DNA from 3 places in the Klebsiella sp. R445 genome. Region 3 is predicted to be linked to each of the others. Evidence: predicted binding sites of a transcription regulator. Region 3 holds the regulator's gene; each other region holds the start of a gene.
What was found. Region 3 encodes LexA, which represses DNA repair genes until DNA is damaged. Its sites were predicted from a motif close to TNCTGTATGTACATACAGNA; they were not measured.
Positions count from the first base shown of each region.

Region 1: rmuC (DNA recombination protein RmuC) is a predicted target of LexA. The motif match lies at 1,446-1,465, and genes of this name have one in related genera.
Region 2: dinB (DNA polymerase IV) is a predicted target of LexA. The motif match lies at 1,703-1,722, and genes of this name have one in related genera.

Region 1 covers NZ_CP180446.1:2,956,417-2,959,696, reverse strand. The annotation lists gene ACMYSN_RS13835 (dienelactone hydrolase family protein) at 1-223, opposite strand, end outside; gene udp (uridine phosphorylase) at 608-1,369, shown strand; gene rmuC (DNA recombination protein RmuC) at 1,509-2,957, shown strand; gene ubiE (bifunctional demethylmenaquinone methyltransferase/2-methoxy-6-polyprenyl-1,4-benzoquinol methylase UbiE) at 3,024-3,280, shown strand, end outside.
Region 2 covers NZ_CP180446.1:2,166,782-2,170,061, reverse strand. The annotation lists gene nqrE (NADH:ubiquinone reductase (Na(+)-transporting) subunit E) at 1-151, shown strand, start outside; gene nqrF (NADH:ubiquinone reductase (Na(+)-transporting) subunit F) at 163-1,386, shown strand; gene nqrM ((Na+)-NQR maturation NqrM) at 1,389-1,604, shown strand; gene dinB (DNA polymerase IV) at 1,740-2,795, shown strand; gene ACMYSN_RS10120 (GNAT family protein) at 2,798-3,253, shown strand.
Region 3 covers NZ_CP180446.1:2,850,078-2,853,357, reverse strand. The annotation lists gene plsB (glycerol-3-phosphate acyltransferase) at 1-890, opposite strand, end outside; gene ACMYSN_RS13350 (diacylglycerol kinase) at 1,020-1,388, shown strand; gene lexA (transcriptional repressor LexA) at 1,526-2,134, shown strand; gene dinF (MATE family efflux transporter) at 2,203-3,280, shown strand, end outside.

The DNA of each region.
Region 1 (3,280 bases), 110 kb from region 3:
TGTCGCGGATATGTTCATGAACGCCGAAAATCTCCTGCACCACGATAACGACCGGCAGCAGGCCATCAGCGTTTTTCGGGCGAGCGTGGTACGCCGGCATATTCTCTCCCTGAGTCGGGATCGACGTTTCGCCAGTGATAATGCTCTCCTCCGAGGTATGAACAGCGGTAGAAGCATGCGGCGTGGCTGCAGGCGCAAAGCCAGGTTGCTTGGTTGTGGTCATGGTATTCTCCGTACCCTTTAATTATTAGCGCACCGATAACTATAGACCCTAAATACGGCAAGTTGCATAAAGGCGGCAAGGCCGTAAATCCCCAGGAGCTTACACTGGTAACTGACTGGGGCGCAGCCAACACCTATGCAGCTTGAAGTATGGCGGGTATAGACGTTATCGATCGGACGTTAACGAACCACACTGCCTCAAACAGGCTATCTTTTGTTCAGGCACGGTGAATATAACTTGTTAATGTGATGTTTATCACTTTTTAATGGAAAATCATTGCAATGATTTTCACCTGTAGTGATTGGCATCACAAAATTATGCGGATAGCTTCTGTAAAGTACCGTTTTGCTTCTGCTGATAATTCGACCCACAGAGGAGTTTTTTATGTCTAAGTCTGATGTTTTTCATCTCGGCCTCACCAAAAACGATTTACAAGGGGCTACGCTGGCTATCGTCCCTGGCGATCCGGAGCGTGTGGAAAAGATCGCCGCGCTGATGGATAAGCCGGTCAAGCTGGCATCTCATCGCGAATTTACCTCCTGGCGTGCCGAGCTTGATGGCAAGCCGGTTATCGTGTGCTCCACCGGTATCGGTGGCCCGTCCACCTCCATCGCCGTTGAAGAACTGGCTCAACTGGGGGTTCGTACTTTCCTGCGTATCGGCACCACCGGCGCAATCCAGCCGCACATCAATGTCGGCGACGTGCTGGTGACCACCGCATCCGTGCGCCTTGACGGCGCGAGCCTGCACTTTGCACCAATGGAATATCCGGCAGTGGCTGACTTTGCGTGCACCACTGCGCTGGTTGAAGCGGCGAAATCGATCGGCGCGACCACGCATATTGGCGTAACAGCATCGTCTGATACCTTCTACCCAGGCCAGGAGCGTTACGACACCTTCTCAGGTCGTGTCGTCAACCGTTTCAAAGGCTCGATGGAAGAGTGGCAGTCAATGGGCGTGATGAACTACGAAATGGAATCGGCGACGCTGCTGACCATGTGCGCCAGCCAGGGCCTGCGTGCCGGGATGGTGGCCGGGGTTATCGTGAACCGTACCCAGCAGGAAATTCCGAATGCTGAAACCATGAAGAAAACAGAAAGCCACGCGGTAAAAATCGTGGTGGAAGCGGCACGCCGCCTGCTGTAGTTCCCCCTCTCTTAATGCCAGGCCGGATCTTCCGGCCTTTCTTTTTTGCGCAGCGCCTCGCAGGAAATTCCTTTTCAACTGGACGTTTGTACAGCACAATTCTATTTTTGTGCCGTAAGCCGTTGCCGCAGGGGGCGTTGTGGATATCTCGATTATGATAAGTGCCATCGTGGCGCTGGCCGTCGGGCTGGTTGCTGGATGGCTGGCGACCAAAGCCAGAGCCGACCAAATCCGTGCCGATCTGATTGAAGAGCGTCGTGAGCTGGACATCGAGCTCAGCGCCGCGCGCCAGCAGCTGGTACAGGAGGCCCACTGGCGCGACGAGTGCGAGCTGCTGAACAACGAGCTGCGCAGCCTGCGTGAAATCAACAGCTCGCTGGAGGCCGACCTCCGTGAGGTCACCACTCGTCTTGAATCTACCCGCATGCATGCGGAAGATAAAATTCGCCAGATGGTCAACAGCGAGCAGCGCCTGAGCGAGCAGTTTGAAAACCTGGCAAACCGCATTTTTGAACACAGCAACCGCCGCGTGGATGAACAGAACCGGCAGAGCCTGCACGGCCTGCTGACGCCGTTGCGTGAACAGCTGGACGGTTTCCGACGCCAGGTGCAGGACAGTTTTGGTCAGGAGGCGCGCGAGCGGCATACTCTGGCGCATGAAATTCGCAACCTGCAGCAGTTGAATGCCCAGATGGCTCAGGAAGCGCTGAACCTGACCCGGGCGCTCAAAGGGGATAACAAAACCCAGGGCAACTGGGGAGAAGTGGTGTTAACCCGCGTGCTGGAGGCATCCGGGCTGCGCGAGGGTTACGAGTACCAGACCCAGGTGAGCATCGAAACGGAAGGTCGTTCACGCATGCAGCCCGATGTGATCGTCCGTCTGCCGCAGGGGAAAGACGTGGTCATTGATGCCAAAATGACCCTCGTCGCCTATGAACGCTATTTTAACGCCGAAGATGACTACACCCGCGAGGCGGCGCTGCAGGAGCATATCGCCTCGGTGCGTAACCATATTCGTTTGCTGGGGCGCAAAGACTATCAACAGCTGCCGGGCCTGCGTTCGCTCGACTATGTCCTGATGTTTATCCCCGTCGAGCCGGCATTCCTGCTGGCGATAGACCGTCAACCTGAACTGATCACCGAAGCGCTGAAGCACAACATCATGCTGGTCAGCCCGACCACGCTGCTGGTGGCGCTGCGCACGATTGCCAACCTATGGCGCTATGAACACCAGAGCCGTAATGCACAGAAAATCGCCGAGCGTGCAGGGCGCCTGTACGACAAAATGCGGCTGTTCGTCGACGATATGTCGGCTATCGGGCAGAGCCTCGACAAAGCGCAGGATAACTATCACCAGGCGATGAAAAAGCTGGCCTCCGGGCGCGGCAACCTGCTGGTGCAGGCCGAGTCCTTCCGTGAACTGGGCGTAGAGGTCAAGCGCGAGATTAATCCTGATTTAGTTGAACAGGCGACCGCCCAGGATGATGAATATCGTTCTGAAGAGGACGAAAACGCGCTGGAAGATAACGAATTTATGTCCGACCCGGCCCACCAGAAGATGTCTGCGGAGCCCTCTACGCCACGTTGAAGCGTATGGGAAATGCGCTGAATCTGTTACACTCGACGAACATTTTCTTGATAAGCAGGCATTGAGATGGTTGAGGATTCACAAGAAACGACGCACTTTGGTTTTCAGACGGTAGCCAAAGAGCAGAAGGCGGACATGGTGGCACATGTATTCCATTCTGTGGCCGCGAAATATGATGTTATGAATGATCTGATGTCGTTCGGTATTCATCGCTTGTGGAAGCGTTTCACCATTGATTGCAGCGGCGTGCGCCGTGGTCAGACTGTATTGGATCTGGCGGGTGGCACCGGTGACCTGACGGCGAAGTTCTCCCGTTTGGTGGG
Region 2 (3,280 bases), 680 kb from region 3:
CTGGATGCTGGCCATTGTCGCGATGGCGGGCATTCGTGAAAAAATGAAGTACGCAAATGTGCCCGCCGGTCTGCGCGGGTTAGGGATCACCTTTATTACCACGGGTCTGATGGCGCTGGGCTTTATGTCATTCTCCGGTGTGCAGCTATAAGGGCGGAAAGTATGGAAATTATTCTTGGCGTAGTGATGTTCACGATGATCGTGCTGGTGCTGTCGGGGCTGATCCTGGTGGCACGATCGAAGCTGGTCAACGCTGGTGATGTGGTCATTGAAATTAACAATGAAGCGGACAAACAGATCCGTACCCCGGCGGGCGATAAGCTGCTGAACACGCTGTCCAGCAACGGCATCTTCGTCTCTTCAGCCTGCGGCGGCGGTGGTTCCTGTGGCCAGTGTCGGGTCACGATAAAAGAGGGCGGCGGCGATATCCTGCCTACCGAACTGTCCCACATTACCAAGCGTGAGGCGAAAGAGGGCTGTCGTCTGGCCTGCCAGGTCGCGGTAAAACAAAACATGAAGATCGAGCTCCCGGAAGAGATCTTCGGGGTGAAAAAATGGGAGTGTGAAGTTATCTCGAATGATAACAAAGCAACTTTCATTAAGGAGCTCAAGCTGCGGGTGCCGGATGGCGAAGCCGTTCCGTTCCGCGCCGGGGGCTATATCCAGATTGAGTGCCCGTCGCACAAAGTGGCCTACGCGGACTTCGATGTGCCGGACGAGTACCGTTCTGACTGGGATAAATTCAACCTGTTCCGCTACGTTTCCGACGTCAAAGAGCCGACGCTGCGCGCCTATTCAATGGCGAACTACCCGGATGAGAAAGGCATTATTATGCTTAACGTGCGTATCGCCACGCCGCCGCCGAAGGTTCCGGACGCCCCGCCGGGGATTATGTCTTCGTATATCTGGTCGCTGAAAGCCGGTGATAAGGTGACGATTTCCGGGCCGTTTGGCGAGTTCTTTGCCAAAGACACCGACGCTGAAATGGTCTTTATCGGCGGTGGTGCGGGTATGGCGCCGATGCGTTCGCATATTTTCGACCAGCTGAAACGGCTGCACAGTAAGCGTAAAATCAGCTTCTGGTACGGTGCGCGTTCGCTGCGTGAAATGTTCTACGACGACGAGTTTGAACAGCTGGCCCGTGAGAATCCGAACTTCACCTTCCACGTTGCTCTGTCAGACCCGCTGCCGGAAGACAACTGGAACGGCCATACCGGCTTTATTCACAATGTGCTGTATGAAAACTACCTGCGCGATCACCCGGCCCCGGAAGACTGCGAGTTCTATATGTGCGGGCCGCCGGTGATGAATGCCGCGGTGATCAAGATGCTGAAAGATCTTGGCGTTGAGGATGAAAACATCATGCTGGATGACTTTGGAGGTTGATGATGTTGACGGTGTTTGTGGCAACCTTTGTGATTTTCGCGCTGGTGATCCTCGGAATGTCTCTGGGGTATCTGATCAAGCGTAAAAGCATCCAGGGTAGCTGTGGCGGTATCACTGCGCTGGGAATCGAAAAGGTGTGTGATTGCCCTGAGCCGTGCGATGCGCGTAAAAAACGCCTGGCCCGCGAGGCGCAACGCCAGCAAAACCGTATCCTCTGAGCGTCTCTTGCTCCCCTGATGCCCGGCAGCGCATAGCGATGCCGGGCATTTTCTTTATGTCAGAGCGATCCTCGTACACTTCTCATTTACCTCATTTGTGCTGTATACTTGTCCAGTGGTAAGTGGGGGCTCACTATGCGTAAAATCATTCATGTCGATATGGACTGCTTCTTTGCGGCGGTCGAGATGCGTGACAACCCGGCGCTACGGGATATCCCGATCGCCATCGGCGGCAGCCGGGTACAGCGCGGCGTTATCAGTACGGCTAACTATCCGGCGCGTAAATTTGGCGTGCGTAGCGCCATGCCCACCGCGATGGCCCTCAAACTGTGCCCGCATCTGACGCTGCTCCCCGGCCGCTTTGATGCCTACAAGGCCGCGTCATCGCATATTCGCGAAATATTCTCACGCTACACCTCGCTGATTGAACCGCTGTCGTTGGATGAAGCCTATCTCGACGTCAGTGACAGCCTTCACTGTCAGGGATCGGCCACGCTGATGGCCGAAGAGATCCGCCGGAGCATTTTCGACGAACTCCAGCTGACCGCCTCCGCCGGGATCGCGCCGGTCAAATTTTTAGCCAAGATTGCCTCCGATATGAATAAGCCCAACGGCCAGTTTGTGATTGCGCCGCATCAGGTCGCAGAATTTGTGCGCACGCTGCCGCTGGCGAAGATCCCCGGAGTGGGGAAGGTCTCGGCGGCGAAGCTGGAAGGCATGGGGTTGCGTACCTGTGAAGATGTCCAGAAAAGCGACCTTGCAATGCTGCTCCAGCGCTTTGGCAAACTTGGTCGTATTCTGTGGGAGCGCAGTCAGGGGATCGACGAGCGCGAGATCAACAATACCCGGCAGCGTAAATCGGTGGGCGTTGAGCGTACCCTGATTGAGGACATCCATGAGTGGGCCGATTGCGAAGCGATCATCGAAAACCTCTACCAGGAGCTGGAACGGCGGCTGGTGAAGGTCAAACCGGACCTGCTGATCGCCCGTCAGGGAGTGAAGCTGAAGTTTAATGATTTTCAACTGACCACCCAGGAGCATGTCTGGCCGCGGCTGAACAAAGCCGATCTAATTTCAACGGCCCATAAAGCCTGGCATGAGCGGCGGGGCGGCCGCGGGGTCAGGTTGGTGGGGTTACACGTCACGTTACTCGACCCGCAGCTCGAGCGACAGCTGGTATTAGGATTATAACAATGCTGACGATCAGGCTGTATCAGGAAAACGACTTTGCGGCACTGTGCTCCCTTTTTCTACGGGCGATTCAACAGACCGCCAGCGAGGATTATTCCCCACCGCAGATTGCCGCCTGGGCGCAGGTGGATGAGGCGCGCTGGCGGCAAAAAATGGCGCAATCTCAGGTGTGGGTGGCGCTACTTGACCAGCAGCCGGTGGGGTTTATTACCGCCGTGGACCACTATATCGATTTACTGTTCGTTTCCCCGGCTCATAGCCGTCAGGGCATTGCCAACCGGCTGCTCGAGACACTCTCTGCGCAGATCCCGTCCGGTACGCTGACGGTGGAGTCGAGCATCACGGCCAAACCGTTTTTTGAGCATCATGGATTCAGGGTGGTGGAACAGCAGCACGTGGACGTGCGCGGTGAGACGTTGATCAATTACAGAATGAAGAAGGTGAGGTCGCCCGGATAAGCGTTCATCCGGGCGAGGTTGACGCAG
Region 3 (3,280 bases):
CCTTCATGCGCCAGCTGACGCACGCGCTCGGCGTTATGGACATTGATCCCCTGATACAGACGGTTCCAGGTAAACCCGAGCACGCGGTCGGTCAGGCGAATCATCTCGTAGGAGAAGTTAGCCGCGATCTCTTCCATCAGCGCGACGGCGTTCTGCTGTGCTTTCTCGTGGGAGATTTTCTTGCTGCGCGCTTCATCTTCCACCGCACGGGCGATGGCTTTTGAGGCCAGCAGCTTGTTGAACAGGTCCTGACGCGCGGGCAGGCGCGGGCCGACGGCCGCCAGACGCTGGCGGGCGAAGTGCATACGCGCGACACGTGCCAGTTTCTGGGCGATAATTTTATCGGTACCGTGCTCGGTAGCCATTCTGCGCAGCGACACCGGCGGGGAGAAGCGGACAAAGCTGTCACGTCCCAGCCACAGCACGGCGAAGAATTTCTGAATGCCGTTCAGCATGCGCAGCGGCGGGTTCACTTCGCCTTTCTCACGTCCTGGCGCGCGGCCGAACATCACCGACACCGGCACCATTTGCACGTCCAGGTCAGGATGGTTACGGTGCAGATCCAGGTAGTCGTGGAACAGCTTGATGGACTCTTCTTTCGGCGTGTAATAGGTGAATACACGCGGGCCGCCGTGGATGAAGACGTAGCGCGGCAGCAGAGCACCGTCGATTTCCAGCGGTTCGAGCGGGTCAGGTAAATCGTGCTCGAGGCACTGGGCGCGCAGCGTCAGCAGGTCTGCCTTCGAGTTATAAGGCAGGACATACATAATAGGACGCGAGGTATCCAGCCCTAATTCCTGAGCAGGTTCTGCGGGAATAGACTTGCTTTTTACCAGCACCCGTAATGGTAAATTCAGTAATTTATAGTAAATTCGTTGCCAGCCGGACATAAACGATGTGAAGCCTCTGGTTAATCATGCAAATGCGCGGCAAGAATAACAGAAAGCGCGCAAAATTTCCGTTGCCACACGGCAAACGCGTACACTCATTGACGTCATTTACATAAAAAGGTTCTTTTGATGGCCAATAATACCACTGGGTTAACCCGAATTATTAAAGCGGCAGGTTATTCCTGGAAAGGGTTCCGTGCGGCATGGATAAATGAGGCCGCCTTTCGTCAGGAAGGCGTCGCCGCGATTATTGCCGTGGCGATCGCCTGCTGGCTGGACGTTGACGCTATCACCCGTGTGCTGCTGATCGGCTCGGTCCTGTTAGTGATGATAGTCGAAATTATTAATAGCGCGATTGAGGCGGTGGTGGACCGTATTGGCCCGGAACACCATGAACTGTCAGGGCGCGCGAAAGATATGGGGTCCGCGGCGGTACTGTTGGCTATCGCGATCGCGCTGATCACCTGGGGGCTTTTGCTGTGGGCGCATTACCATTAATTCGTCGCCAGGCGTGATGGGCGATCGGCTGCGCAAAAATGGAAAGTATCTCCTGATTTTTGTGTGAAATTTGATTCCAAAATCACCGTTAACTGTATATACTCACAGCATAACTGTATATACACCCAGGGGGCGGGATGAAAGCGTTAACGACCAGGCAGCAAGAGGTGTTTGATCTCATTCGGGATCATATCAGCCAGACGGGCATGCCGCCGACGCGTGCGGAAATTGCTCAGCGCTTGGGGTTCCGTTCTCCGAACGCGGCGGAAGAGCACCTGAAAGCGCTGGCCCGTAAAGGCGCAATCGAGATTATCTCTGGTGCCTCCCGCGGTATTCGTCTGCTGACGGAAGAAGAACCCGGTCTGCCGCTGATCGGCCGCGTGGCCGCCGGTGAGCCGCTGCTGGCTCAGCAGCATATCGAAGGCCATTTCCAGGTCGACCCGGCGATGTTCAAGCCGAATGCCGATTTCCTGCTGCGCGTTAGCGGTATGTCGATGAAAGATATCGGTATCCTCGACGGCGATCTGCTGGCAGTGCATAAAACGCAGGATGTGCGTAATGGCCAGGTTGTCGTGGCGCGTATCGACGAAGAAGTGACGGTTAAACGCCTTAAAAAACAGGGCAACATCGTCGAACTCCTGCCAGAAAACAGCGAGTTTTCACCGATCGTGGTGAATCTGCGCGAACAAAATTTCACTATTGAAGGGCTGGCCGTTGGCGTGATCCGCAACGGAGAGTGGCTGTAACACCTTCACCACGCAGCATCGTCTGATGGATGATGCTGCGCTGTCTTCTCTCAGTCAGGCTCTTTCCTATGCTCTTTCACGCCGCTGATAAAGCCCTGTGGCGCCTGGCGCTACCCATGATTTTCTCCAATATCACCGTCCCGCTGCTGGGTCTGGTTGATACCGCCGTTATCGGCCACCTCGACAGCCCGGTTTATCTCGGCGGCGTCGCGGTGGGTGCCACGACCACCAGTTTCCTTTTCATGCTGCTGCTTTTCCTGCGGATGAGCACCACCGGGCTGACGGCTCAGGCCTTTGGCGCAAAAGACCCCCTCCGTCTGGCGCGGGCGTTGGTGCAGCCATTGGGGCTGGCCTTAGGGGCCGGCCTGATGATTGTCCTGTTCCGGGCACCGCTGATCGACCTGGCGTTGCATATCGTGGGCGGCAATCAGGCGGTTCTGGAACAGGCACAACGCTTCCTGGATATTCGTTGGCTTAGCGCTCCGGCCTCGCTGGCAAACCTGGTGCTGCTTGGCTGGCTGCTGGGCGTGCAGTATGCCCGCGCGCCGGTGATCCTGCTGGTGGTTGGCAACCTGCTGAATATTGTCCTCGACCTGTGGCTGGTGATGGGCCTGCACATGAACGTGCAGGGGGCCGCGCTGGCGACGGTGGTCGCTGAATACGCCACCTTTATCATCGGGCTATTGATGGCAAGGCACGTGCTGGTGCTGCGTGGCGTGTCCTTCAGCATACTGAAGAATGCCTGGCGCGGGGATGTGCGACGGCTGCTGGCATTAAACCGCGATATCATGCTGCGCTCCTTACTGCTGCAGCTGTGCTTCGGGGCGGTGACCGTTTTCGGGGCTCGTCTCGGGGGCGATATCGTCGCCGTCAACGCCCTCCTGATGACCATGCTGACCTTCACCGCCTATGCGCTGGATGGGTTTGCCTACGCCGTCGAAGCCCACTCCGGGCAGGCCTATGGCGCGCGAGATGGCAGTCAGTTGCTTGAGGTCTGGCGGGCGGCCTGCCGTCAGTCGGGAATGGTGGCGCTGATATTTGCGGCGATCTACGCCGTGGCGGGGCCGTACATTATCGCGCTGTTAACCTCGATCCCTTCGCTGCAGCAGCTGGCCGACCGCTATCTGATCTGGCAGGTGATTCTGC